Regions from separate parts of the Virgibacillus xinjiangensis genome, predicted to be linked through region 2. Evidence: riboswitches for the same ligand, from Rfam matches in the RefSeq annotation. Region 2 holds a riboswitch; the other holds the start of a gene.
The links. A riboswitch is a leader RNA that binds a small molecule or an ion and turns the genes downstream of it on or off. The one in region 2 is predicted to bind ZMP and ZTP.

Region 1: it holds a riboswitch for ZMP and ZTP, as region 2 does, so the genes downstream of both, serC (3-phosphoserine/phosphohydroxythreonine transaminase) here and ACFOGI_RS09605 (phosphoglycerate dehydrogenase) in region 2, are expected to answer to the same signal.

Annotation. Positions count from the first base shown of each region.
Region 1 is NZ_JBHRSA010000046.1:128,589-143,555, forward strand. It holds gene ACFOGI_RS12635 (ammonium transporter) at 1-621, shown strand, start outside; gene ACFOGI_RS12640 (DUF294 nucleotidyltransferase-like domain-containing protein) at 650-1,618, shown strand; gene ACFOGI_RS12645 (exonuclease domain-containing protein) at 1,627-2,337, shown strand; gene ACFOGI_RS12650 (SMP-30/gluconolactonase/LRE family protein) at 2,450-3,406, opposite strand; gene ubiB (2-polyprenylphenol 6-hydroxylase) at 3,688-5,343, shown strand; gene ACFOGI_RS12660 (DUF421 domain-containing protein) at 5,376-6,098, opposite strand; ZMP/ZTP riboswitch at 6,231-6,312, shown strand; gene serC (3-phosphoserine/phosphohydroxythreonine transaminase) at 6,375-7,457, shown strand; gene ACFOGI_RS12670 (hypothetical protein) at 7,612-7,896, shown strand; gene folE (GTP cyclohydrolase I FolE) at 8,319-8,963, shown strand; gene ACFOGI_RS12680 (SDR family oxidoreductase) at 8,997-9,758, shown strand; gene ACFOGI_RS12685 (hypothetical protein) at 9,851-10,951, opposite strand; gene ACFOGI_RS12690 (glutathione ABC transporter substrate-binding protein) at 11,114-12,709, opposite strand; gene ACFOGI_RS12695 (M42 family metallopeptidase) at 12,741-13,802, opposite strand; gene ACFOGI_RS12700 (SDR family oxidoreductase) at 14,030-14,899, opposite strand.
Region 2 is NZ_JBHRSA010000041.1:46,839-61,805, reverse strand. It holds gene ACFOGI_RS09660 (DUF1648 domain-containing protein) at 1-243, shown strand, start outside; gene ACFOGI_RS09655 (TIGR04104 family putative zinc finger protein) at 334-633, shown strand; gene ACFOGI_RS09650 (hypothetical protein) at 702-953, shown strand; gene ACFOGI_RS09645 (YitT family protein) at 1,115-1,702, shown strand; gene ACFOGI_RS09640 (hypothetical protein) at 1,875-2,147, shown strand; gene ACFOGI_RS09635 (twin-arginine translocase TatA/TatE family subunit) at 2,188-2,406, opposite strand; gene ACFOGI_RS09630 (alkaline phosphatase PhoX) at 2,605-4,041, shown strand; partial or broken gene ACFOGI_RS09625 (LysM peptidoglycan-binding domain-containing protein) at 4,224-5,635, shown strand; gene ACFOGI_RS09620 (MFS transporter) at 5,850-7,058, shown strand; gene ACFOGI_RS09615 (DNA-binding protein) at 7,533-7,823, shown strand; gene ACFOGI_RS09610 (glycoside hydrolase family 13 protein) at 7,899-9,569, shown strand; ZMP/ZTP riboswitch at 9,651-9,731, shown strand; gene ACFOGI_RS09605 (phosphoglycerate dehydrogenase) at 9,860-11,059, shown strand; gene ACFOGI_RS09600 (cupin domain-containing protein) at 11,326-12,153, shown strand; gene ACFOGI_RS09595 (Na/Pi cotransporter family protein) at 12,242-13,903, opposite strand; gene ACFOGI_RS09590 (hypothetical protein) at 14,093-14,593, opposite strand.

The DNA.
Region 1 (14,967 bases), on a different contig from region 2:
GCGAGTACGTTTGAAGTAGCTGATGCTTTTTTTGGATTCGTTCTCCTGAATACGCAAGTAGCTGCAGGTGCTGGTGCAGTGGCGGCAATGTTTGTTTCATGGGCTTTAACTGGTAAAGCAGATGTTCCAACGACATTGAATGGAGCATTGGCGGGGTTAGTGGCCATTACAGCCCCGGCAGGGTTCGTGGAACCGTGGGCGGCAGTGATTATTGGGCTGATTGGTGGAGTGATTGTCGTCTTCAGTATGAGGTGGTTTGATCAAGCCAGAATTGATGACCCGATTTTTGCATTATCTGTTCATGGAACAGTCGGCATATGGGGTACACTCGCCAATGGATTGTTCGCCGTACCTGCCTTTTCCGCAGGGATCGGCTGGGGGCAGCCGGGTCTGTTCTACGGTGGTGGCTTCACTCAGTTAGGTGTGCAAACCATTGGGGTAATCACCAGTGGCCTGTATGCATTCGTTGTTGCGTTCATTTTGCTAAAAGTGATGGATAGAGTTATGGGGGGAATTCGTGTAACAGAGGAAGAAGAGATTGTGGGCCTTGATTTAAGCGAACATGGAGGGTACGGATACCCGGAAAATATCCCTCATCCGGATGATCGGAAAGGTGCATAATGGCAGGGTTGGACAGAGGAGGGCTGTCTTGGAAAACTACCGAGAGGTCAGGGACTGGCGACAAAAGCATATAGGGGAAGTGTCCACGTGCCATTTTAAACTTAATAAATTCCATGATGACTTAATAAAGTACACAGTATTACAAGCCATGGAAAAAGTGCAAAGGGAGCAGGGAAATCCCCCAGTTCCCTTTGCCTTCTTTTTAATGGGCAGTGCCGGCCGTATGGAGCAGTCCATCTGGAGTGATCAGGACCATGGCATTGTTTTTGACGGCAAAGTGGAACACGCGGGTTATTTCCAAAGGTTAGGAAGTGAAATAGCGGTCGGTCTGGAAGTAGCAGGTTATCAGCTATGTGACGGAGGTGTGATGGCATCGAATCCGTTGTGGTGCCAGTCTGTAATTGACTGGGAACAACAAATAACCGATTGGCTGAAAGAAGCGAGTTGGACATCATTGCGGCATTTTTCCACATTTATGGATGCCAGAGTATTAATAGGTGAACAGCAATTGGTGATGAAAATTAAAAAACAAGCATCAACCATCATCAACAGCTACCCTCGTCTGTCCCTGCGCCTCGCAGAAAATGTGGACTTCATTAAAAAAGGGATAGGCTTTTTCGGCCAGTTATTATCCGATTCATTTGGTAAACAATCCGGCAAGGTCCAATTGAAGCAAACAGCCATCTTTCCGTATGTCAACGCCTTACGCATACTGGCCGTTAAGCAAGGAGTGCCCCAGTCCTCTACCCTATCAAGGTTCAATGGAATCAAGGAGGAATATCCGGCCATTGGCAGCTATGAAGTCTATTTTGTTCGATTGCTTCAATTTAGACTCCGTTTCCAACAGGAGATTACAAGCTATGAGCAAGTTCATCTTATATCGGTTGATAGGTTGACGAAAGAGGATAGGAAAGAGCTGAAGACTTTGATGAAAAAAGGATATGAGCTTTTTTCGAATACGAAGGAAATCATAGAAGGTGAGTGTTCTGCAAGATGATGGATCGAATGAAGCAGTTCATCAGTCAAATGTCAGGACAATTTTATGCCAAAACCGATCGTTCCTTATCAGACCCTCATCAAATCGCCTATATCAGAAATTTACACCGGGAAATAAAACAGCAGGATGTGCTTAATATTCCGCTGGATGAATTAGAGGTGGTTGTATTTGATATCGAAACGACGGGTTTTCACCCTTTTAAAGGCGATCGTTTGTTATCGATAGGCGCGGTCAAAATGCAGGGAGATTTGATTTTAGAAGAAAACACTTTCTATTCAATGGTTCATTGTATAGGAGATCCTTCAGAACAAATTGAAAAGCTGACAGGTATTACGAAAGAACAGTTGATGGAGGCACCTCCTTTAGAGGAGGTTTTAAAAGATTTCTACCGATATGTAGGAAGCGATGCACTAGTCGCACATCATTCCAATCATGAAAAGCAATTCATGAAACATGCCAGTTGGACTGCCTTGAAGACAGTGTTTCAGCACCGCGTGCTTGATACTTCTTTTCTTACCAGTATCACTCACCCCGAATCAGGTTTGTTCACCCTTGACGATTACTGTGATTATTATGAGATATCCATTCAACAAAGACATCATGCACTCTATGACGCTCTTGCGGCAGCAAAGCTTTGGTCGGAAAGCATCCGGCAGGTCAGAGGAATGGGTTACGCTCATCTAAATGAAATATATGCGCAACTGGCCAAGTTGAAATAGGGAATGAATGTAAACCTGGAGTTTCGAAACACATTGAGTGGGTAAGAAATCCCCTGGCAACAGGGGATTTCTAACTGAATGCCAGTCAGATGGTGCATATGTTTTATAGCTATTATTCTTGCTTTCCGCCATTTACTACCTTCAGCCGCCAAACTTCATTCCTTGAAGACTCGGTAATATAAAGATAACCGTTATTGAATGTCAGGTTGGTGACAAAGGTTCCTGCCTTTTCTGGAAGCCTGATGGTTCCAATTTCAAAACCATCTTTATCCAATACAACAATCTCTCCAGCTTGGAAATGTGCAACATAGAGGTTTCCTTTTTCATCGACCGCTAATCCATCCGGTCCGATACCGCCTTCCAAATGGGCGAAGACAAATGGAACCTCTCTTTTATCTTTCGCTGTTACAGAAGGAACGGAAATTATCCGGTTAGTCGCAAATTCGGAGACATAAACCCGCTGGCCATCCGCTGATATAGCAATTCCGTTAGGGTATGCTATATGATCCAAAGCTAATGTCAACTCCCCATCTGGTGATAGATAGAAGACCCGGCCAGTTGGTTTGGTGGCATGGGAGCCGCCAGGTTCGGTAAAGTAAATTCCGTTTTTCTCATCAAATACCAGGTCATTCAATGGCTGTAAACGTTCGTTGTCAAATTCACTGACAATGACAGTGTTCTTTCCTGTAGCTGGATTGTATGCTTTCAATTCACCTGATCTATTGGTAGTGAAGAGCCGACCATCCTTATGGAATTTCGCCCCTACTGGTTCAACTGACGTTTCATATTCAGTTTCCACCCCACTCCCTGAAACTTTGAGTATTTCTTTAGTAGGTGGGCTGACCATCCATATATCTCCATTGTCATCAAAATTGATGCCTTCCATAAATCTTCCTTTCACTTCGTTTCCTGCAGCCATCTTCTCCCATTTCGAGCTCGGTGGCAATATCTCCTTCATATCATGTCTATCTCCTTTGGGCACCTTTTGAGTCTCCAGGATACTCGATGCCGACACAGCGGTCACCAATCCAAATGCCATAAGAAATGCCAACAGAATCCACTTCTTCATACAAACTCCTCCTTTTATTCAGCTACTAGTCCTATTCAAGCCAGTATGGGAAATACCTCTCGTAAACTTTATGGGAAAATGTGAAGGATTCCGTGCATTTTTATCTTTGACTTTTCACAGGCACCATACGAATAGTAATCAGAGGACTATTCGTATGGTTTTTGATATGGTGGAAGGGACACATGCTGTCGAGTTATTATGATGTTAATCGGGGTATAAATAGAGAGTAAGAGTTATTAAAGAGAGGAGGGCTGGCCATCTTTCAAAAAAGGATACGACATTTGCAGCGGTACAGGGAGATTGCCATTGCTTTTTCTCGTAATGGGTTCGGATTTCTTGTGAAGGAGCTTGGTCTGCATAAAATTGTTTCCTTGCCCAAGCGGTTGGTAACGAACACTCGGGAAGAAGTACATACATTAACACTGGGAGAAAGGCTTCGGAAGTTCCTGGAAGACATGGGGCCCTCTTTCATTAAGTTGGGGCAGATTGCCAGTACCAGACGTGATCTGATACCTGAGGATATCATCAAGGAATTGGAAAAACTCCAGGACCAGGTGCCGCCTTTTCCATATGAAGATGCGAAAGAAATTGTGGAACAAGAGCTGGGTGCATCGATTGATCACGTCTTTGTAGCATTCGATGAAATACCTCTTGCTGCCGCTTCTATTGGACAGGTGCACCGTGCAGTTCTCTACTCGGGAGAAGAGGTGGCAGTCAAAATCCAGCGGCCCAATATTCAACAAAATGTTCATACCGACTTGGAGATCCTCCAACACCTTGCAAGGATGGCAGAAAATCGGATGAAATGGGCGGAGAGATATCATGTGACAGAAATTGTCCAAGAATTTTCGGACTCCCTGCTGGCAGAGTTGGATTACACACTGGAGGGAAGGAATGCTCATAAAATTGTTCACCAGTTCAGAAAGGATCCAAAGGTTCGTATACCTGAGGTCTATTGGGAATACACCACGGAGAAGGTGCTGACCATGGAATATATGGAAGGAACGAAGCTGGATGAAGTGGAAGATCTCATTCTGGATGGATTTACTCCAAAACTATTAGCGGAACGGTTGGTCCATTCCGTGTTCCATCAAATATTGATGGAAGGCTTCTTCCATGCCGATCCACACCCTGGAAACGTCAAGGCACAAGGTAATAATACGATTGTATTTATTGATTTTGGCATGGTCGGCCGACTGACTCCGGAAATGAAAGATCAGTTCTCAGCGTTGATTGTAGCGATGATGAGACAAGACAATGATGCGATCATCAAGGTGATTTATCGGATGGGATTGGTACCTTCAGATATTGATATGCGGAGGTTGAAACGGGACGTGGACAAATTGAAGGAAAAGTACTATGACGTACCATTCAGCCAGGTAAGCATCGGTGAAGCGGTGAACGATTTATTTACCGTCGCATCCAAGCATCGGATTGAAATTCCGGCTGATCTGTCCTTGGTCGGAAAAACTCTCCTTACGTTGGAGGGAACCGTGGAAAGGCTGGATCCCGAAATTAGCATCGTTAAGATTGCTGAGCCCTTTGGACGCAAGTTGCTGAAGGAGCGGCTGCATCCCAAAAGGGTGGCAGGGGACATCTATCATCAGCTGGATGACTATAAAGACATCCTTGCCGGTTTCCCGGAACATATTGAAGAGCTGTACGCAATGATTAGAAAAAGAAAGATACCCGTAGAGATTTCCTTTTCGAATGTCGACAGTTTTATGAAACGGTTGATTCAAGTGAGTAACCGGCTGTCCTTCAGTATTGTGCTATTATCGTTCAGTATTATCATGGTAGGCCTGATCATCGGTTCGTCTATAGGTGGCCAATCGACTTACATTTGGAATTTGCCAGTGATTGAGATAGGTTTTGTGGTAGCCATTTTGATGTTCATTTGGCTCATTTATTCGATTATCAAGTCCGGGCGGTTCTGACAGAGACAGAGAGGAAAGGCGGCTTCCTCTGTTTAGTGTTCGATCGGCGGTGTGGCTGGCTGGTCCCCATTTCTCAAGGAAATATACAATTCATGATTCCGATTGAGAGATGCGAAGAAGACATGATCCAATTGGGTTATACCCTGATTGGATAGTTGCTGATCCAGCCAATCCTCCGTCAGATTGAATTCCTTTAAGGTATTTGTGTAGATTTTCCCTTCCATAATGACGGGAAGGGATAGAGAAGAAGCGTTTTTGGTCAGCCTCAGGTCTTCTATGGTAACTGTACTTTTTTTCGGTTTCTTCAGTACACTCAATGATCCATTTGCCTCAATGATCGCTGTTTCTACTTCGGAAACATCAAATACATCCTTTTCGCGAAGCATCTGCAGGATATTGTCAATCGAGTAATGAACTTTTTGCAGATTTTTGTTGAGCAGCTTCCCGTTCTGAACCACAATCGTCGGTTCAAATGTCAGGAGCTTTCCCACTTTTCTATTAGAAATTTTCCATTTAGCCACCACTTTTTGCAGAAGTCCGATGGCAATGATAGCAATAGCTGTTGGGATATGTTGGATATCAGGGTCGGCGATATCGGCCCCTACTACAGCCCCTATCGTAACTACGATTAAGAAATCAAATACAGGCAGTTCGCCAATTGCCCGCTTTCCCATAAACAGGGTAATGAATAGCAATAGAGGAAGAATGGTTAAGATTCTCCCGATCACTAGCACAATATCCTTTATGAATTCCAAACTTTTCCCTCCTCCAGCTGCAGGTTCATATTCATCCTTGCCTGTACCAAACCAATAAATACCTTCAAAAACGATGGCGGAAGACTTAAAGCCGGCGTTGAAAACTGGTTGAAATATGTTAAAATTGACACAAAGAGTATGTGTGACTGACGATGCAGCGGATAACCGCAGGGGAGCACATAACATAAAGCAGCCGATCGTCTGGGCAAAATAGGGTAAGGAAAATAATCCTTGCCTTTTTATATTCAATACTATATAGAATAGGATGTGGCTAAAATGAACCGTGTATTTAATTTCTCAGCCGGTCCCTCCATGCTACCGTTGCCCGTACTGGAGAAGGCCCAAAAAGAACTGCTAAATTATCAGGATTCCGGCATGTCGGTAATGGAGTTGAGTCATCGTTCCGGGTGGTTCAGCGACATTATTTCAGAAGCTGATCAATTGCTTCGGGAACTATTGCAAATCCCGGATAACTACAAGGTTCTGTTTCTTCAGGGAGGGGCATCCCAGCAATTTGCCATGGTACCAATGAATCTCATGGTTAACAGCGGCAAGGCTGACTTTGTCCATACCGGCTCGTGGTCCAAGAAGGCCATAAAAGAAGCGGAGAGGTTTGGAGAGGTCCGTGTCATTGCTTCCTCTGAAGACGAAAATTTCACCTACATACCCAAGGTGGACTCCAGCATGATTGATCCGGAAGCGGATTACGTACATATTACGACCAATAACACGATTGAAGGAACCGCCTTTTCTGAGATTCCGGACACAGGAGACGTGCCACTGGTTGCAGACATGTCGTCGAATATCCTTTCAGAGGAAATCGATGTATCCAAATTCGGAGTCATTTATGCTGGTGCACAGAAGAATATCGGGCCTGCTGGTCTGACGGTGGTCATCATACGAGAGGATCTGATCGGAAAAGCACCGGATTCCTGTCCTGCCATGCTGAATTATAAAACCTTCAGTGATTCCGATTCGCTGTATAATACACCGCCTACGTTCAGTATCTATATGGCAAAGCTAGTGTTTGAATGGCTGAAAGGATTGGGAGGTCTTCCAGAAATGGAGCGGATCAATCGGGAGAAGGCACAGCTTCTATATGACTATTTGGAGACGTCCGAGTTATTTGATTCTCCGGTGAAAAAGGATAGCAGGTCCATGATGAACATTCCGTTCATCATACCGGATAAGGAATTGGATGGAGTCTTCATAGATGAAGCCAAACAGGCAGGATTTGAAACATTGAAAGGACATCGCTCTGTAGGAGGAATGCGGGCAAGCATCTACAATGCAATGCCACTACAGGGTGTCAAGCAACTTGTAGCGTTCATGGAAGAGTTTGAAGGGAAAAATAAGTAGAAAGAACGGCAGTTGATCGAAATGATCTCTGCCGTTTTTGTATTTATCAGGAAAAACCAATAACATTTCAAGGAGAATTCCTTATAATAAAATGAATACTCTTATGGGGTTCTGTTTGATAAGGCTAATTACTTTTATAAGAAGGAGGGGTAATGTGGGAAAACGGAAAAACAGCAAATTTGAGAGCCTATTAGAAGATAAGGGTCTAGAATTTGTTTCGGCAGCTCTCCTTCTTAGCGGCCAACTCTCTGTGCGAAGTGTCCTGGTAAATCGAGATGGTGATGTTGAAATAAGGGTTGTTGGTGAATTGGGAAAGTCCAGTGACCATCAGGAGACCGATTTATATGATTTTTTGAAGAACAATGGGAATAAGGGCATCGACCAACTAATCGAGTCGTTAAAACAGCAAGTTGTGGATGCAAACAAAGGGAGGGACTAATGTGAGCGGAGAGGGATTCAGCGGAAGGAATATTGCTTTTTTCATTATGTTTTCGATCTTGGTTCTGCTAGGCATATTTGGAAGGGTCCTGAGGCCAAGCGGGCAACAGGTAGATCTGGACACCGGCTTTTTGCTGTCATAAGCAGGGCGAGCCGACATGGTATATGATAACCAGGCGTTCCTATCTCATACTATGAAAGGAAATTGTATCCCAGATTCCTCTGTTCCCTATGGACCAGAGGTTTTCATTTCTACAATGGTAAAGTCCAAAGGCTTTCCAACTTTTCCAATTTGTTTTATTGACCAAACGGAAAAGAATACATTATTCTATATATATGCAAAGAATAAGGGAAAGCGTAATCGTCATGCCTGGAGAAGGACAGGCTGGATTACGCTATTTATATAAAGCGAGGTAAAAGCATATGTCTTTAACTAATTCTCTCACGTCCCAGAAATACCGCAAACTGTCCAACGAGGAGATAGAAGATACGGAGAACAAGCTCGATCAAGAAGAGGCGGTAAAGGCCGGCTTGAGAAATCTGATCGAACTATGCGGGGATGACCCGGATCGGGAAGGATTGGAGGAAACCCCGGACAGAGTGCTGAAAGCCTTCCTTGAGTACACGGAAGGATACAGGGAAGACCCCAAATCCCATCTGGAAAAGGTGTTCGATGTCGACCATCAGGAACTGGTGATGGTGCAGGACATCGAAATTCATTCCATGTGTGAACATCATTTCGCCCCCTTCTTCGGAGTGGCCCATGTAGGGTACATCCCTAATGGTAAAATAACCGGCCTTTCCAAGATTGCCCGGATGGTGGATGGATATGCAAAAAGGTTCCAGGTGCAGGAAAGGCTGACCAACCAGATTGCAGACGCCATGGAAGAGGTGCTTGACCCTCAGGGCGTCATGGTTGTAATAGAAGCAAAACATATGTGCATGTGTGGAAGAGGAGTCAGGAAATCTGGTGCTTCTACAACGACAAAGGCAGTAAGAGGACTATTCAGGGATGCAGCCGACCATCGTATGGAATTCTTGTCTCTGCTTGACCGGCCATCCAGATAAGCCCAAGTAAAACATGGAAAGCGGGTGGATCATTTGAGGCATGCAATAATTACCGCCGGATATAAAGGGCTGGGAAAAAAGGTGACAGAACAGTTCCTCCAAGCAGGCTGTTCTGTCACCGTCAATTATCGGAGTGACAAAGCGAGAGTAGAAGAGTTAAAGAGAGAATGGGCCGATTTTGAAGAAAGGCTGCAGTTTGTCCAGGGAGACATAACAAGGAAAGAAGACATCCAAGATATGGTTGATCAGGCAGTAGAACGTTTTGGGCGGGTCGATTATCTTATAAATAATGCTGGTCCTTACATAGCAGATAAGAAGAAATTGGTCGACTATGATGACCGTGAATGGTATGAGTTGATTGATGGGAACCTTAGCTCTGTATTTCAATTTGTTAAACTCGTAGTCCCAATAATGAGAGAGCAGAGGTTCGGCAGAATCATTACCTATGGATTCCAGGACGCTGAACAGACACCAGGCTGGCTATTCCGTTCCGCTTACGGGGCTGCCAAAGTAGGGCTGGTCTCCTTGACCAAATCTATCGCCATTGAAGAGGCGGAGTACGGAATAACTGCCAATATGATTTGCCCAGGTGATATAGCAGGTGAAATGAAGGAGATGGATATCGCTGAGGTAAGGTATAGGGATGACGGCAAGACCCCCATTGGACGATCTGGAACCGGTCAGGATATTGCTAGACTGGTCAAGTTCTTATGCGAAGAAGATTCCGATATGATCACTGGGAGTGTAATATCTGCTTCCGGAGGGATTGATGTGGTGAACCGAAGAAGAAAATGAGCAGGATATGGCAACCCCTCTGCATGGCAGAGGGGTTTTTCCTGTTGGAGGCTGGCCGCTTTTAAGACATGCTTGTAGATCAGTCAGTACGGCTACACTGGTGGAATTGCTTTGTCTTCTTTTCCTAATGCCTTTGCCCGGCCATCCGCTCGAAGGAACATGTGATGTAGGCTTAACATAATCTCCAGAAGAACAAGGAACAATATCACCCAGACACCTGCTGTTGTTATTGCTTCCTTCAAGCGGCTGAAAACTGGCTGGGTCATGTCGATGAAAGAAGTGAAGGTATAGAACATGGCAAAGGTAAATATTCTGCTCCACTGGGTGACGTCATAGACAAAGATGCCTTGTTTCACTCCAAAGCTTCTTACCCTTTTGAGGAGCCTACGGATCTCTATCATTTCCACCAGCATGAAAATGGCTAAAGCCGCCATCCAAATGACATTCACTGCCTCATCCGGCCTTATATCTGCCTTCAGCCAAGCAATTCCGGTAATGGAAAGGGCTCCATGCAGGATGCAGTTGGTGTTGTTCCAGTCTCGTTCGAGGTTCCACCCGCAGATGAGATACCGCTGAATGATCAGCGTGGAGCAGATCAGATAGAAACATAGACCTATGCTCATCCATCCAGCGTTCAGAATATCTGGCACATTGGTAAAGACGGTGTTGACCAGAAGGATCATGGACTGAGTGCCTACTGTCGTCAGCAGCAGAATCCCATGGGCCTTCTTTCTGAACTCATGGATAGATACATTATGGAGCGTTTTTCCACAGATAATCATATATATCATCCATAAACCCATGTTCAGCCATGCTGTTATTTCAGAAAGTACACTCCATTGGGGAAACTGGTTGTATAGTAGAATGCCGCATATGGAAGTGCCGGCAACCCATGTGCCGAACCCGAATCTGTTCATTGGATTATCATAATGGCGTTTTTTAAAGTTTCCGTTGAAATAAGCTGCAGCAAAAGTGATGAGGAATGCAAGCCACAGGGCCATATCCAACAGGCTGAGATACTTGCCTGGAGAAGCAGGCAGTTGGGGATGGAAGTGCCTGGCAAGCACCCCCTGTGTAACGATTCCCAGAGACATAACGACTGCCATGGCACTCGTAGTAATATCTAATCGTTTGGTGAAGATGATTATTGTAATAATAGCGAAGAAAATTATTCCCATTACGAGAAACGTCATATGAACCACCTAGTTTGTAATTATAGCATAAGGGCTATACAGAAGCTGTGAATCTATGTCCAGGTTTCCTGGCAATCTATCGATGGAAAAAACAGCATACCAACAAGGTATGCTGTTTCCCCTAGCCCCTTCAAAGATTCCTATCCTTAGGAATCTCTTATGCTAGTTTTCAATATAGACATCTTTCAGCAGCAGAAGCTGTGTCGGAAGCTGGGAGAGACCTTTTACTTCATCACGGACACCAAGTAGATATTCCTGGTGCAGCAGGTATGCCATCGGTGCAAGCTCTACCAGCCTTTCTTGTGCACTGCTGTACAATTCTGCCCTTTCTTCCTGGTTGGGATTCTGGCGTGCTTCGTCAATATACCCGTCCAGCTCGTCATCTGCAACAAAGGTCCTGTTACCTGCTGTGCCAAGGTTGTCGGAGTGGAACAGTGGGTACATCGTATTGTCCGCATCACCTGTTACATTTGTCCAGCCGAATACCATCATTTCATGGTTTCCATTCGCTGTCTGCTCTAGCATTGCTCCCCATTCAAGGGTTTCCACTTCCAGTTCAATTCCGATTTCCGCCAACTGGGCCTGGACATTCGTCGCTGTATCGACACGTTGCCTATCATCGTTTGTCCAGATAGTGGAAGTAAAACCATCTTCATATCCCGCTTCAGCCAGCAGTTCTTTGGCTTTTTCCGGGTTATATTCCAAACCGTTCAATTCTTCATCATAGCCGAATACCCCTGGTGCCAGTGGTCCTTTGGCTGGAATTCCTACCCCATTGTAGATCCCTTCAATGATTTGCTCTTTATCGATGGCCATGGAGATAGCCTGCCTTACCTTGATATCATCGAAAGGTTCTTTATCTGCATTGAACCCGATATAGGCTAAGGAAGTGCTTTCTTGTCGGCTTACAGAGATCCCATCTGCATTCTCCATCTGTTCTACATCAGAAGGACTGAGTGGATTGGAGATATGGGATGCGCCTGTCTCCAGCTCGGAGTTCCGTGTGAGGTCTTCTGGAACCACTTTGAAAGTTACTGTGTCTAGCAGGGCATTATCTCCCCAATAATCTTCATTTTTAGCCAGCTTGATGGATTGTCCCGGCTTCCATTCTTCAAAGGTGAAAGGACCGGTTCCCTGTGGATTGGCATTGATGACACTTCCAGCCTGTTCTCCGTTTTCCATTGCTTCATAATCTGCTTCAATCTGCTCTTTGGAAACCATTAGTCCACCTGGGTGCGCCAAATGGGCGGGCAGTGGAGCGAATGGGAACTCTGTTTCAAACTGTACCGTATACTCATTCACTACCTCCACGTTGGTAATCATGTTGTACATGAAGGCCACCGGTGAAGCGAGCTCAGGGTCAAGAATTCGGTCAATATTTGCTTTTACCACTTCTGCATTAAAAGGAGATCCATCATGGAAGGTCACTCCTTCCTGAAGCTTGAATTCCCAGGTAGTATCGTCTACCTGTTGCCATTCGGTAGCAAGGCCTGGTTGAAGTTCCATATTCTCATCCTGGGTTACCAGTGTCTCGAAAATATTGATCAATACATCTGCTGATGGTGTATCATTGGAAGAAGGCGGATCAAGAGATACTGCATCTGACTTCGTAGCAATTACCAGGTCGCCTCCCTGTCCTTCCTCTTGGCTGTCCGAGGAAGCGTCGGATTGTTCCTCATCGCCCGGCTCACTTGCACAAGCGGCAAGCAAGAAACTGAGCAGAAGGGCTGTAAGTATTAAGGATAATGATTTCTTCATATGTGTATTCTCCTATCTGATGTCAATATTTTTAAAAGGTGAAAGCTCCATCTTCCATATGGAGCAGGAATGCTTTTGCTAAATCTTTGGTCGCCTCCAAGTCCTTAAGACTGACAGCCTCATGTGGAGTATGGGCATAGCGGGATGGAATGGACAGTACACCAGTCGGTATTCCACTATTCGCAGGTGCTACGGCCCCGCCATCTGTGCCTATTCCAGGAAAGACCTCAAGCTGATAAGGGATGTCGGATGTTTCAGCTGCTTGTTTCAAACGTTCCTTGATGGATTTTTGGACAATCAGGCTGAAGTCCATGACTTTAATTCCTGTTCCGGCGCCCAGAGAAAGGCTTTGATCCATCGTCTCTTCTGGTGTATCACTGACAGCTGTCGTATCTATCGCAAGTGCCGCATCAATATCATCCAGACGGCTGATCGCAGTTTGTGCTCCCCGCAGACCGACTTCTTCTTGGACGGTGAACAACAATACGAGCTCTCCTGGGAACTCTTGGTCTGTGAGTTCGTTCAGGACTTGCAGGAGGACCGTACATCCGGCACGATCGTCCAGTGCCTTCCCAGTGAATATTCTATTCTCTTTATTGCCGATCCATCTATTTTCAGAAGCCCATGTGATTGGTGTTCCTATTTCCACTCCCATATCGATGGCATCCTCTTTGGATACCGCTCCGATATCGATATACAGATTCGCATGGCTGCGTACCTTCTTGGGATCATCATATTTCATATAATGGGCTGACAGGGTCCCGATCACGCCTCCCAGTTCTTCCTTGGATCCAAGAACGCTGACCGGTTGTGCAAGAAGGATTCGGTCATCATGTCCACCGAGTTTTTCGAAACGAAGGAGGCCATTGTCTTCTATCTTCTTCACAATGAAACCAACCTCGTCCATATGCGCTGTCAATAAGGTGACAGGGCCAGGTTTACCGCCCTTTTTCCTGGCGGTTACGTTTCCCATGTGGTCCATATGTACCTGATCTGCCTTATCCTGCAGATAATCCTTAATGAAATAAGCTACATTTTGCTCATACCCACAAGGGCCATTCAGCTGGCTTAATTGTCTTAGCAGTCTCTCCATAGATGTCACTCCCTTTTCTAGCAATTTATTCCACCAACACCCATTGGTTTTGTAGGTTTTAACACTTCAACGTGTTAAACAACGGTAATAATTATATAGTGTAAAGCCTGCTAAAATCAACACTTTTATGAAAACTGCCATTAATTGCAGGAATCAGTATGGGAAAGATTAAAGAAAGACCTCAGAGTAAGATTCTCTGAGGCCTTGGAAATCTGATGGTGCGGCAATTATGAAGAGGTCCAAACACCGCCGTTAATGTGAATGGTCTGTCCAGTCATATAGGAAGATTCATCCGCAGCCAGCATCACGTACGCCCAGGCATGCTCTGACGGTTGGCCTGGACGACCCATCAAACTGTCTTGCCCGAAGTCTTCCACCCCATCTTCATCGAAGGAAGATGGAATCAATGGTGTCCAAACCGGCCCAGGCGCAACTGAGTTTGCTCTGATACCTTTTTTGGCAAGGCTCTGGGCAATACTGCGGGTAAAGGAAGTGATGGCCCCCTTTGTTGCGGAATAATCCATGAAAATCGGGTTTCCACGGAAGGCATTAATGGAAGAGGTGCTGATGATGGCATCTCCGGAATTCATATGGCGTACAGCTGCTTTGGTCAAGTAGAATAGAGAAAAGAAGTTCGTCTGAAAGACTTCTTCGAATTGCTCATTAGAAATATCAAGCAAGTCTTCACGGACATACTGGATTGCAGCGTTGTTCACTAGAATGTTGAGCTTGCCGAATTCTTGTACCGTTTTCTCCACCAGCTCCTCGCAGTGGGCAGCAGCTTTGATATCCCCAGGAAGTAGCAAGCACTGGACTCCTTCAGCTTCCACCAACTTTTTTGTTTCCTCTGCATCACTATGTTCATCAAGATAGGAGATGGCAACGTTGGCTCCTTCTTTCGCATAGAGGATGGATACGGCCCGTCCAATACCGCTATCGCCGCCAGTGATGAGGGCTGTCTTTCCTTTCAATTTACCGGTGCCTACATATTCAGTCGGTTGGGCTGGAAGTGGGTCCATTTCCGATTCAATACCAGGTTGTTTCTTCTGCATTTGCTTTGGTGTGCTTCCCTGCTGCATCTCTCTTGGGTCAGTCATGTTATACCTCCTATTGTTTTTCTACTTCTACCATTCCACTTCCCAGATGCAGAAAAACTTGTTCCTAT
Region 2 (14,967 bases):
AAGAAAGGATTGAAAAAATCCGAGGCGGAAATGGTCCGTAAACATAGCACAAGAATGATAGCTCTTCTTAATTTAATGGTAAGTCTGATTTTCGCTTATATTCAACATGGTGTGATACAGACTGCATTGGGACAGCAGGAGGGGTTGGGTATGATTGTTCAGCTGTTGACCGCATTCCTGCTCTTTGTGCCGTTTGTATTCTTATGGATGATATACAAGGGGTTGAGAGAAAACCGACCTTAATAGCTTTACTTCTATCCGAGATGGGACAGTGAGTAGTATGGTGCGTTGTGGTAATGGAAGGGAATTTCAGATAGAAATGAGGGAGCCTATATGCCGGTTTGTAAAACATGTGACAACAAATGGTCGTGGAAAGAGACATATATTGCATCATTTACGTTATCTGTTGGAATGACTTGCCCCTATTGTGGAGAAAAACAGTATTTGACGGCAAAATCTAGGATAAAGAGCAGCAGCATTAGCTTCGTCTCACCTATCATCGTCCTGATGTCTACATTTTTTGATGTTTCCATTGCTTTGTGGTTATTGATCCTCATTTCCTACATGTTCCTTATAATAATTATTATTCCATTTTTCTACGAATTGACGGACGAAGAGGAACCGCTTTGGTAGACGATTGCTCGCCAGTAAGACAGTTTAAATGTTATCTTATAGAAAAGGCATTTGGAAGGAGGGGCAGGATGGCAGAATCCACACAAGGAAGCGAAAAAGGCGATCTGCTGCTTCAAGCAGCCCGTACACAAAGCTCCATTTTACGATTGTTGGAAACGACCATGATGGAGACCTATCAATATGAAAAAAGTTTACCGAAGGATGAGCAAAATGAAGAGCTTATCCATCTGGCGGAACGGGCAAGGACGATCATTGCGAAAAAGCCGAAATTAAAGGAAATTCATCGAAAGCTCGAAGAAGAACACTCCATAAAGTTATAAAATGCATGCCTTCCGATGAGGAAGGCATTTTGTTTGGTAAGAGTGTGCTTATGAGCCAGATTATCTCCCATGTGATGCTTTAGGTTCCAGATTTCCAGCAACAATTCCAGCGGGATACATATAAATGGAACATGTCCCAAAAATCGGAGATGAAGTGGGCGATGTTTCTTCTAAAAAAAGCAGGCAGTATAATGTTCGGGAGTGTCCTTCTGTCAATCGGAGTTAATTTTTTCCTGACTCCTTTCAGGCTCCTTGATGGAGGGCTGATAGGAGTAGGTTTAATTATAAGGTATCTTACAGGAATGCAGACAGGCCTGGTTATTATCGGGTTGAGTATTCCGATTTTTGTGCTGGCTTGGATATATTACCGGGAATATTTTTATAACAGCCTGCACGGTATGCTGTTCTCTTCCTTTGCTATTGATCTACTTTCCCCATTTCATCAGCAAGTTTTGCATACCTTCCATATCCCGCCGCTGTTGAGCTCGGTTTTGGGAGGGTTATTTATCGGGCTTGGCGTTGGAGTAATGCTACGTTGGAAGACCAGTACCGGAGGAACCGATCTACTGGCCCAGTTTATGGCGAAAGCCTTTCAAATGAATGTTGGTGTTCTTATATTTATCATGGATGTCTTGATCATCAGTGCGGGAGGTCTGCTGATTTCTCCTCATACTTTCCTCCTCTCTTTCATCACCATCTTGTTTGTAGGGGTTTTTACGAGTATCTGTACATGGGATGTAAAGTATTGAGCTTGGAGCAGCAGGGGCAAGAGGAAGGACCTAACACAGAATTTTTTATACCATGTATAAGACTGCCTGCTTTCGAGTAAGCCTGCAAGCTTTTCATAGAGACAGATGATACATAATAAGGCTGACTTGGGAAAAAATATTGCATAGCTTTCATGAAAGAGAGGGATTGTATATGTCCGAACATTTACATCAGCAATTACAAAAAGCCAGTCATCAGATTGATGAGGCTCAGGAAGCCATCCGTCTGGCACAAGGACAGGACGAAGAATTACTGGAGAAGGCGCATGACCAGCTGCAGCATGCGGAATGGGAACTTCAGCAGGCACAGCATGAAGCTGGGAAGGAAGCTACAGAGAATCCGCAGTTTCAGCAAGCATATCAGCAACTGCATGATACTCGCCAACAGGTGCAGGAGGCGAAACAAAACAACCATGATGTTCTCTAAATGAAAAAAGGGATGCAATTTGCATCCCTTTTCTTGTGCTCTATGATTTGCTCATTTCCTTTGGAGTATCCGCAGATTCCGTGCTATCTTTTTTCTTCTCTTCTTCTGGGTCACTTGCCAAATCGCGGGCGGAATTTTTGAATTCGCGCAGAGTCTCTCCGGTGGCCTTGCCGATTTCCGGAAGCTTTTTAGGACCGAAAATAACCAATGCGATGACTAGGATTAAAATCAGGCCTGGTATTCCAATTGATGAAAGCATCTAAAAATCCCTTCTTTATAAAAGTTTTGTAACTTCATTCTTCCCTATATTTCTTATTTTAACACGTTTCTATTTCGGGACAACCAAATCGCAAGGGATTAACGTTTATTTTACAACGATTCAATTTTCCTTTAATAACCAATTGTTACGCTAGTAATAGGAATCAGGGAAACATAAATGAACAGAGGAGGATTTTCAATGAGTGGGAAACCGAATATGGACAGGCGTCGATTTTTGAGGGTCGGGGGCATGAGTACAGCAGCAATCGCCTTAGGGGCAAGCGGGTTCTTATCCTTGAGTGAAAAAGCAGCTCTTGCAGCATCTCCCCAGGCGAAAGGGTCACTGAGCGGCTTCGGGCCTCTGGCAAAAGACCCTGGTGGTGTGTTCGACCTTCCAAGAGGATTCCAATACCGAATTATCTCGGAAGAGGGAAGCAAAATGGCAGATGGCCGGCCTGTCCCTCAAAAGTTTGATGGTATGGCAGCATTCCAGGGGAAACACAATTCTACCATTCTCGTACGCAACCACGAGCTGACAGGCAATACGAAGTATCCGGTGATCGGTGAAAATCCGTATAGTAAAGATTATACAGGCGGAACGACCGCTCTCGTGGTAGGAGCCAACCGGAAAGTAGAGGAAGAATATGTGACCTCTGCCGGCACCATCCGTAACTGTGCAGGTGGCGGGACACCGTGGGGCACCTGGTTGACCTGTGAAGAAACCCTGCACAGGGGACATGGATATGTCTTTGAAGTAGACCCATTGGATCCGGAGAACAACTTGTCAAAAACACCGATACGTGAAATGGGGGCATTTTCCCACGAAGCAGTGGATGTAGATCCTGCAACTGGCATTGTTTATCTTACAGAGGATGCAGGACCAAGCTTTTTTTATCGATTTCTTCCAAACGACCGCAGTCAGAAAATCGGCTCACTACATAAAGGAGGAAAGCTGCAGGCAGCAGCCATAGAGGAGTTAAGCGCCAATCATGCAAGTGATTTCTATTCCGGGCAGAAGTTTGGTATCGTATGGAAAGATGTGGATCCGGAGAAACCCACGGATGATGCAGAAGATAAAGGGTGCATCCAATTCTCCCGGTTGGAGGGCTGTCATATGGTAGGGGGAGTTTTCTGGTTCTCTGATACTTCCGGAGGGCAAGAGGGGTTAGGTACAGTTTACCGTTACATCCCGGCTACGAACACCTTGGAATTGTTCTATGAATCTACCAAATCGAATGACCTGGAAGCTCCGGATAATATAACAGTTACACCATGGGGAGACCTATGGATTGCGGAAGATGGTGGCGGGGTAGACAGGATTATCGGCCTTACGCCTGAAGGAGAAGCCTATACATTTGCTGAAAACAGACTGAATCATTCAGAACTGGCTGGACCTACATTCTCTCCAGATGGGAAGACATTCTTCGTGAACATCCAGGATCCAGGATTGACATTGGCAATCTGGGGACCATTTGCCAAGAGAAATGCAAGAGGCCAGCGTCGCATGGGACATGCTGCTCCCCCGAAAGGCTATGCACCTGAGATTTCAGATAAACTTGCTGCCTTTGCAGAGGTACAGGGAATGACTGACCTTGAAGTTGCCGCATTCCATCGTCATGGGATGCCCGTTCTATAAGATGAAAAAAGTGACTGCCCATCTTCGGATGGGCAGTTTTTTGTATGAAAGGATCATTAAGCAATTCATCTGTTGTATGGACAGTGTCCTTCTTTCGATGCCTATAGGGGAAATCAGCATAATATCGTCCATGCCTTCTGAATAGCTTGGTATATAGGGACATATTGTGAGGTGGTGGATGTATGCAAATTCATGTGGTACAGCGTGGAGATACATATGGGAGATAGCCCTCCGTTATGGGGCGGATATCAATCAGGTTGTTTTAGCGAATCAACTTAATCTTCCGGACATACTGGTGGTTGGGCAAGCATTGGTAATACCGGAGCCTGGCCGGGAGTATGTCGTGCAACAGGGTGACACACTTTGGGGAATCGCCCAACGTTTTGGAATGCCTCTAGAACAATTGGGGCAGCTCAATCAGATTTCGGACCCGTCGTTGATTTTTGTTGGTGACATGTTGGTCCTTCCTTATTTTCCACATACTGTCCAACCAGGAGAAACTTTATGGGCATTAGCTCAAACCTATAACGTACCTGTCCAGCAAATCATGCAAGTAAACCAAATTGCTGATCCATCCTTTCTTTCCATAGGCCAAGTGCTCTATATACCGAGGGGAGCAAAGCCTGTAAAAGATATTAATGCGTATACAACAGATATGAGTGAGACAGGAAGGCAGGAGGTGCTTGCACTTGGCAGGCATTTCACCTATTTAACACCATTCACTTATTCCTTCCGGGAAGATGGCTCTCTTACAGAATTGCAAGATACTCCGCTGCTGGAGGCGGCTAGGGCAAATAATGTAGCGCCATTGCTTGTATTGACCAATTTTTCGGGTGGTTCGTTCAGCTCGGACATAGCAGCTGCTGTACTGAGAAATACCGAGCGTCAGAATTCACTCATCGACCATATCCTTGAGGAGATGCAGGAAAAAGGATATACAGGAGTAAATTTCGATTTAGAGTACGTTTATCCGGAAGACAGGGAAAACTACAATAGTTTTCTCAGACGTGTAGTGGAGAGGCTGCGACCGCTGGGGTATTCTGTATCCTCCGCCCTGGCACCGAAGGACAGTGCAGACCAAGCAGGACTACTATATGAAGCACATGATTATGCCGCACAAGGGGAAATCCTTGATTTTGTCGTATTAATGACATATGAATGGGGGTGGGCCGGCGGCAGGCCATTGGCAATCGCACCTATTCATGAAGTAAGGGAAGTCCTGGATTATGCGGTGACCGTCATCCCGCGTGAAAAAATATTGATGGGAATACCCCTGTATGGTCGTGACTGGAATATACCATGGATAGAAGGGACACGTGCCCGCACCGTCAGCCCCAAGGAAGCTGTGGAGCTCGCTGCAAGATATGGAGCATCCATTCAGTATGACCAAGTTTCCCAATCTCCCTATTTTCGCTATGTTGATGAAAATGATCAAGAGCATGAAGTTTGGTTTGAAGATGCACGAAGCATGGCAGCGAAATACGATACCATTGAAGAATACGGCTTGAGAGGAGGAAGCTACTGGGTATTGGGGAGCCCATTCCCACAGAATTGGCCAGTCCTTCAAAGCTACTTTACCATACGTAAGTTATAAGGGGAGTTTGTTTTTTTGAATCAACCACCAATCAGCTAATTATCAAATGTGTGCCTATTTTCACCAATAGAATTGGGGGAAATAGGTTTTTTGGTTAACGACCACATCCTAAACTGTGGCTCCTTTGCCTATCTGGAAGAGATTAGTAGGCATAGACAATAAATAGTGAAAGCCGTATACTCTAGTTAGTTATCTGTCAATCAACGGGGGAGCAGTGAGTCATTTGCAAAAAGAAAAGTTGTGGACAAGAGATTTCGTTGCCATTTCGATGGTCAATTTTGTCACCATGCTGTCGATGTATCTATTGTTGGTAACTATGGCTTCTTATGCTGCTGATACATATGACGCTGCCACAAGTATGGCTGGATTGGTGTCCAGCATTTTCATCCTCGGGGTCTTGCTCGGGAGATTATATGGCGGGAAGGAAATCGGAAAAATAGGCAGTAAGAAAATGTTGGTTATTGGAATTTTGTTTTTTGTTACCATGACGTTGTTTTATTTACTGTCTATATCTATCTATGTCCTGCTCTTGATCCGCTTCCTGCATGGCATTGGGGTAGGTTTGGCAACCACTGCTACTGGAACCATAGCCGCGCAGGTGGTACCGGACTCCAGGAAAGGGGAAGGTATCAGTTATTTCAGCTTAAGTATCGTGTTATCAACGGCGATCGGTCCGTTAATTGGTGTCGTCCTCATTGGTTATTTTGGATATTTGAGTATATTTATATTTTCGTTAGTCGTAGGGATTATCAGTCTATTATTTGCCCTTCCGGTACGGGAACCCATAGTAGAGTATAAAGAAGCGAACAATGGGAAGAAGGGCCTGTCCTTATCCGACTTTATCGAACCACGAGCATTGCCTGTTTCCATTGTCATGTTAATCTTGGCAGTTGCGTATTCTGCAACACTATCCTTTATAACTACCTATGCGGCGGAAATCAATTTGGTAGAAGCTGGAAGTATGTACTTCTTCGTGTATGGGGTGGCAATCTTAGTATCACGGCCTTTTACAGGAAAGTTGATGGATGTAAAAGGCGGTAACACGGTTGTTTATCCTGCCTTGATTATATTTGCACTGGGAATGTATCTGCTCAGCCAAGCGGATACAAGTGTTGTCTTCTTGCTGGCAGCAACATTAATCGGTTTGGGTTATGGTAATCTACAGTCGGTCATCCAAGCGTTGGCGATCAAATTGACACCACCGCATCGAGCGGGACTGGCGAATTCCACCTATTTTATTTTATTGGATATAGGGATAGGTATAGGACCTTTCTTCTTAGGTTTCCTTGTACCAGAAGTCGGTTATAGAGGCCTGTACTTATCAATGGTTGGCTTGATAGCAGCAGGCATCTTTGTCTACTTCCTTCTGTATGGCAGAAAGGAAAGTAAGTTCACCTCCCTGGAAACCAGAGCAGATTCTTGAAGCGGAATCTAGACGATGAGTTGTATCAGAAAATCCTATGCACCTTTACCGAGATAGCGCATATAATGGCTATTGTGTGAGAAATCGAAAGGAAGGAAGAAGAGCCATGGAACAAATCGACAAACAAATAGATTTTGGAGGGTATAAAATAATATCCGTAGATATGTCCGACCCATCAGAGGGTCTATATGCAGTGTGCACACCGGTCAAAAATAAGTAATTAAACCTCACCGGAGGCCATCTTCTTGTAGGATTACATAGGGGGATGGCCTTTTGATTTTGTTATAGGTATCTGTAAACCACCTCTGTTTCCCCAATGAGCAAGCTAACTTTGGTAATGACGGAAATCTGGTAATGACGGAAATCGAAAAACTTTGAAACTATTCCCACCGGAAATCGTAGCATCTACTGACCACAATCTTTCGAATAAAACATATGGTTCTGATCAACAATCAAAGGAAGGGGAGGATTGAAATGGATTATTTTTGGCTAGCTGTAGGGATTGCCGCTTTAGGATATTTCATAGGGGATGGGTTAAAGAACTTTAAGAACCCACCATTAAAAAGCCATATGGATTTCTTCCATGAAGAAGATGACCATGAGCTGATCAAGGAAAAAGATGTTCATTATTTTCTAGGGATTTCTAAAGAGGATGCTAAAGCTTTGACCGAAGATCACCCGGACATCCCCCATATTGTCCTGAATGGGAAGGTCTATTATCCAAAGGGAAAACTGCGTAAATGGTTGGCTGATTTAGGAGAATAAGGGAAGTCAGTCATGAATGGTCGGTCTCTCAAGTCGACAGGGAATGATAAAAATAGGGAAAGCAGGTGGGAGAATATGGACAGGCGATGGTGGAAGGAAGCAGTTGTTTATCAGATCTATCCAAGAAGTTTTAAAGATTCGAACGGTGATGGAGTTGGGGATATCCAAGGTATCATATCCAAACTGGACTATTTGAAGGAACTTGGCATTGACGTCATTTGGGTTTGCCCTGTCTACAGTTCGCCGAATGATGATAATGGATATGACATCAGTGACTATAAGGGGATCATGGAAGAATTCGGCACCATGCAGGATTTTGATCAAATGCTTGAAGAAACCCATAACCGTGGTATGAAATTGATTATGGATCTCGTCATCAACCATACATCCGATGAACACCCGTGGTTCATTGAATCCCGTTCTTCCAAGCACAACCCCTATCGTGACTATTATATATGGCGTCCGGGAAAAAAAGGAAGGGAACCGAATAACTGGGAGTCCATCTTCCACGGCTCAGCATGGGAATATGATGAGCGGACCAAAGAATATTATATGCATGTTTTTTCTAAAAAACAGCCGGACTTGAACTGGGAGAATCCAGTCGTTCGCAAGGAACTGTACAGCATGGTCAATTGGTGGCTTGATAAGGGGATTGACGGATTCCGGGTTGATGCCATATCACATATAAAAAAACTTCCCGGATTGCCGGACCTTCCTAATCCGGAACAGAAAGAATATGTTCCGTCGATGGAGGGGCATAGAAACAGGGAGGGTATTCAGGTATACCTGAAAGAATTGAAAGAGGAGACATTTTCCAATTATGATATTATGACTGTCGGTGAAGCAAATGGTGTCACTGTAGAAGAAGCCGATGAATGGGTCGGCGAAAAAAATGGGAAGTTTGATATGATCTTTCAATTCGAACACTTGGATCTATGGGGAAAAAGCACGTCAGGTGGATTGGATATCCACGCATTGAAAGAGACGTTGACAAAGTGGCAGAAAGGTTTAGAAGGGAAAGGATGGAATGCTCTATTCCTTGAAAACCATGATCAGCCACGCTCTGTATCCACTTGGGGCGATGACGGGCCTATCTGGGAGAAGTCTGCCAAATGTCTGGCAACGATGTATTTCTTAATGCAAGGGACACCATTTATCTATCAGGGTCAAGAAATAGGCATGACCAATGTACGGTTCGATTCAATAGATGACTATAAGGATGTTGCCACTCATAATCTCTATCGCGCAGAGAAAAAAGCAGGGAAGAGCCACCAAGAGATTATGGAGATCATTTGGAAAAACGGACGTGATAATTCCCGCACACCGATGCAGTGGTCAAACAGGAAGCAGGCTGGTTTTACGGATGGTGTTCCATGGATCAGAGTCAATCCAAATTATCAATTCATTAATGTACAGCAGGCAATGAACCAAGAGGATTCTATATATCAGTATTATAAAGAATTGATACTGCTAAGGAAACGGGAAGAAGTTCTTGTCTACGGAAAGTATGAGTTGATTTTGGAAGAGGATGATCAGGTCTATGCCTATACACGCAGGCTGGGTGGGGAAGTAATGATCGTGATCACCAACCTTTTTAACGAAGAAACCGTGTGTGAACTGCCTAAGGGGTTACATGGTAAAAGGGCGAAAAATTGTCTAAGCAACTATGTGATCCGTGAAGAGGATAAATTAGGTACCATCAACTTGAAACCCTTTGAAGCAAGGGTTTATAAAATGAAGCAGTGAGCGGGAGAAGAAGTTTTATCGATTTTCATCATTCAGCTATTGAATGCTGGTGGGAATATTGTTACTATAAAAGAAATGAAAAGGGCTATATGTAACTGGCGAAACACGGATCACCGTGAGGGAGCATATAGTGACGATCAGCCGTTCGCCTGGGCAGAGGTAAGGGAAATTTTTCCCTTGCCTCTTTTTGCTTTTTTAGGAGGGATAGCCACGAATTGAAACCTAGAAATTGAGGATGAACGTCAGTAACACTTGTCATTTTACATTGTGTATAAGGAGGAAAAATGAAAATGGTGACCACCACATTGGATCAAGTAAAAACAATAAAAACACTCAACAACATCGCTGAACGGGGATTGAATGTCTTTGATAAGGAGCAGTATGTCGTCACGGATGATCATGAAAACCCCGACGCCATTGTTGCCCGCAGTTATTCGATGCACCACATGGATTTCCCTGATAATTTAAAGGCGATTGCTCGGGCAGGGGCCGGAGTCAACAACATCCCTGTCGACAGATGCACTGATCAAGGAATTGCTGTTTTCAATACACCAGGCGCCAATGCAAACGCGGTAAAAGAGCTGGTTCTGACTTCCTTGATTGCCTCATCCCGTAATCTTTTCGACGGTCTAAGCTGGGTGAAAGGATTGGATGGAAGAGAAGAATCGATTTCCAAACAGGTCGAAGCAGGCAAAAAGCAATTTGTCGGTAAAGAAGTGAAAGGGAAGACCTTAGGCGTGATCGGCTTGGGGGCTATAGGGGCGCTTGTTGCCAATGATGCCCTGGCCCTGGACATGAATGTCATCGGTTTTGATCCATTCATCTCTGTCAATACTGCCTGGAATCTCTCCAGGAACGTCCATCGCGCCATGACCATAGAGGAACTGTTTGCCAACTCGGATTATATCACCGTTCATGTTCCATTGACTGATGATACAACAGGAATGTTCAATGAGGAAGCATTTGCCTATATGAAACCGGATGTACATATCCTGAATTTCTCTCGTGATGGTTTAGTTAATGAAGAGGATATGGCATTAGCACTTCAAAACGGAAAAGTGGGAAAATATATTACCGATTTCCCGAACGAGAATGTATTGAACATGGAAAATGCCGTGCCGATTCCGCATCTTGGCGCGTCTACGCGGGAGTCAGAAGAGAATTGTGCTGTAATGGCTACCAAGCAGGTGAAGGAATTCTTGGAAACAGGGAATATCAAAAACTCGATCAACTTCCCGAATGCATCCTTGCCCTACACCGGTAAAAAACGTGTAACTGCATTCCACCACAATGTTCCGAACATGGTCAGCCAGATCATCTCTATTCTTTCCAGCCATCATCTGAACATTGCAGATATGGTGAACAGAAGCCGGAGAGATGTTGCATATACCATGATTGACATTGATGACGAGGTTAGCGAATATATGCTGCCTGAGCTGGAAAAAGAAATCAGTAGAATCGAGGGAATTGTATCAGTCCGTCTTATATAGTCCGGTATTTTGGATAATGATCCTGCAGCCAGGTGTATTTCTTGAAAATACGCCAGGCTGTATTCATGCGGTTAAAAGGGTTAAAAGGATATGCATATAACGTCCTACTAATCAACTGGGTGCACATAGGCATACGTACATTCTATGAACTTCACGCATAGGCTGATTCTGTAGAAACCATGAAGGGAATGAGCAATGTGTATTACGATCACCGCATGTACCCATACCCCCAGCTAGTAAACAATCCGTCATATCACCAGGGCGCTATGGTTGGAAGCAATCATCAAACAGTAGAGGCTATTCTGGAAGTGATTAAAGGAGAAGCGGAAGCGATTGATCTATACAATCGGCTTGCAAATAGTGCTTCTGAGGAACAAAAACGCGAGGAAATCTTTGGAGCTATGCAACATAGAACAGCTCGCCTTCACCATCTTAACGACTTATATATTTCCATGACAGGAAGAGTGCCTGTATACCAGTTGGATAGGGTGCCTTTCAACTCGTTTGATGAAGGGGTGCAAAAAGCTTATCACACGGTACTGAAAAATGGGGAGGCAAATCGGAAAGCTTATCTAATGACACAGTCTTCACCAATAAGCGAGGTGTTTTTGAGAGCATACCATGAGGAGACAGGGCATGCAGAACGTTTCAGTTCATTATCATCAAATCACCCAGATAATATGGAATACAAGGATTATGGGGGCCAGCCATTCGTTATAAATATTGAAGAAGCCGCTGAGAATAATAACACGTTTCGCACCGCAATATGGACGGGGGAGCATTTGCAGGTTACTGTAATGAGCATTGACGTGGGTGATGATATTGGGTTAGAAGTCCACCCGACGGTAGATCAATTCCTGCGTATTGAGGAGGGGCAAGGATTAGTGCAAATGGGAGATACAGAGGAACAACTGGACTTCCAACGGCAAGTATCCGAGGATTATGCCATTATGGTGCCGGCCGGCAAATGGCATAACTTAACCAATACAGGTCGAAAGCCACTAAAACTTTATACAATTTACGCGCCGCCGGAGCATCCTTTCGGTACGGTACACATGACAAAGGAAGATGCAATGGCAGCTGAAGAAGGTTGAACTTCCCAGTATAGGAAATATATAAATCGTCAGAGATATAAAAAACATGCGAAGAAACCTCCAGTTTCTTCGCATGTTTTTAAATTGTTTATTCACCCAGTACATCTTGGGCAATATTAACAGCATGGTCCCCGATACGCTCCAAGTTGCTTAGCATATCGACAAATACAATACCTGCCGTACCGCTGCATTGTCCTTCGTTTACACGGATAATGTGTTTTCTGCGGTATTCTTTCTCCATTTTATCAATTTCTTCCTCTTTTTTCATGACATCCAATGCCGTTTCCCTATCCATACCTTCTAAAGCTTTCACAGCCTGTTTCACTGTTAGGATGGTCAAGTCAAACATATTATTCAACTCTGTCAACGCCTGTTCTGTCAAGTGCACTTTATGGGACTTCTTATAATCGACAAGCTCAATAAGATTCTCAAAGTGATCGCCGACCCTCTCGATATCCCTGACAGAATTCATCAAAGCTGTATGCTTGCTGCTGTCAGATTCTGAGAGTGATTCCGTAGAAATGTTGACCAGATAATCCGTAATCTCTTTGTCCAGATTATTTAATGCCCCCTCAATCTGCATGGCCATCTCAGAATGCTTTGCCTGGTTTGTCGTCAGATAAAGGTTCGTTTCTTCAAGCCCATTGGCCGCATAATCACCCATTCGTACAACCTCTTGTTTAGCTTGATCAAGAGCTAGTGTTGAGGATTGCTGGATAAAGATGGGATCCAAGTGCTTCGGTTTATATTCGACCATGACATCTTCGCCTGGAACCAGCTTAGTCATCAACCATGCCAAAGCTCCAATGAATGGGAATTGCACGATGGTATTGGCTAGGTTAAAGCTTCCGTGTGCAAAAGCAATGGTCATTTCCGGATTCAAGTCGAATGTAGTCTGTAGATAGGCGACAAATTGAGTATAAACGCCCAGCAGCAGAAGAACCACGATGGTACCGACCAGGTTGAAAGTCACGTGTGTAAAAGCAGCTCTTTTAGCCGCAACAGAAGCACCGATGGAGGCAAGTACCGCCGTGATGGTTGTACCGATATTATCTCCAAATAACACTGGCAACGCAGCATCCAAGGAAATTGCTCCTTGGGCAAACAGTCCTTGTAGAACCCCGATGGTGGCTGAGGAGCTCTGTACAATGACAGTGAATACCGTTCCGATGACTACACCGAGAATAGGATTGGAACTCATGCTCACGGTCAGATCCTGGAAAGCTTGAAGTTCCCGCAGTGGGGACATGCCGCTGCTCATGAATTCGAGTCCTAAGAATAACGCACCAAAACCAAAAACCGTCTGGCCAATATGGTTTATTTTCGGATTTTTAAAGAAAAAGAGCAGGAAAGAACCTAAAGCTGCTATAGGAAGTGCGTACTCTCCAATATCAATACCAATGATGAAAGCAGTGACGGTGGTTCCTATGTTGGCTCCCATAATGACTCCGATAGCCTGTCTGAAACTCATGAAACCTGCATTTACCAATCCGATCGTCAATACAGTTGTTCCTGTACTAGATTGGATCAGTATGGTCACGACAATCCCTGCCAGTACTCCCATGAATGGATTGCTTGTAAATTTATCGAGGAGATCTCTCAGACGATCGCCGGCTGTTTTTTGCAGCCCGTCACCCATGTATTTTATACCTAGAAGGAAGATACCTAATCCTCCAATGAATTCGAAAATTAATGTCTGTACATCCAGTTCCAAAATTTTTACCTGCCTTTCCATGTCGAAGTATGCCATTTGAATGACATTCTTATTGTTAATGACAGGCAGTTATTTGTAAATAGGATGAACAGAAACTTTACACTAAATTTACACTTCTTTTTCTTAACACAAAAAACAAACGTAAAGATGATGTTTACGTTTGTGGTATATCCATATCAACGTATGAAATTTTCCACCTGCTGCGGTTTTTTCCGAGCAGGGGGGTTATTTGCGTTCAGTGGTTTGTAAAATCTGTTCCGGATGGTCAAAACGTAATGGGCTGTCCTGGTCAAAAGTGCCAAGCTGGTCACGATGGTGGTATTCCGGAGAGTTCTGCTTTCCGGTCGATCGATATCGGATATGGAACTCTTCTTCGTATTCGGTAATGTCCTCCTCCTGAGCGGGCTGTGCCATACCGGCTATCCATGCTTCGAATGGATATGTACCTCGTTCAATGATCCCGCATAGGTCCTCCAAGGATTTAGTCAGCTCCATTAAACAATCCAATCCATTATTTAAGAAAATTCCCCGCTTTTTTGCCTTTTCGATAGAATGTTCCAATCGATAGGAAGTTTCCTGATAACGAAATTCAATAAAGCAGCTTTTACGGTCCCAGTTAAAGTTGAAGTTTCTGACTCTTAACCGCTTCATCACTTTGATCAACTTTCTTTCGCATGTCACCTGGTCTTTTCGTGGGAGCCATTTCAGTAGGTCTTTCTTGAACATTCTGTTCACCTTCCTTGTGTTGTGTTGCCTTATAACAGTAATTCTACAAAAGCCTTTAAATCCCTGCTGTAATCGTTTTCCATTAATCGATGTTTTTTTACAAAAAACGGGGGGTCATTAATAATTCTACCCTCCATAACAAAGGAACTAACAATTTACAATAGAATTATTTATATAGATTTGGAGAGAGCATTAATAAGCTGCATGTGTGGTAATTACAGGTCTGACCATAATAAGAGACTTCACCATCTATCTATGGGAAGTCTCTTATAGGAACCTACATATTTCTTTGCAGCATACTATATCCAACACTTATTTTCTTTCGGTGAATATGAGTACGAAGTCATATACTGTCACTCTTCGGAGAGGGAAGG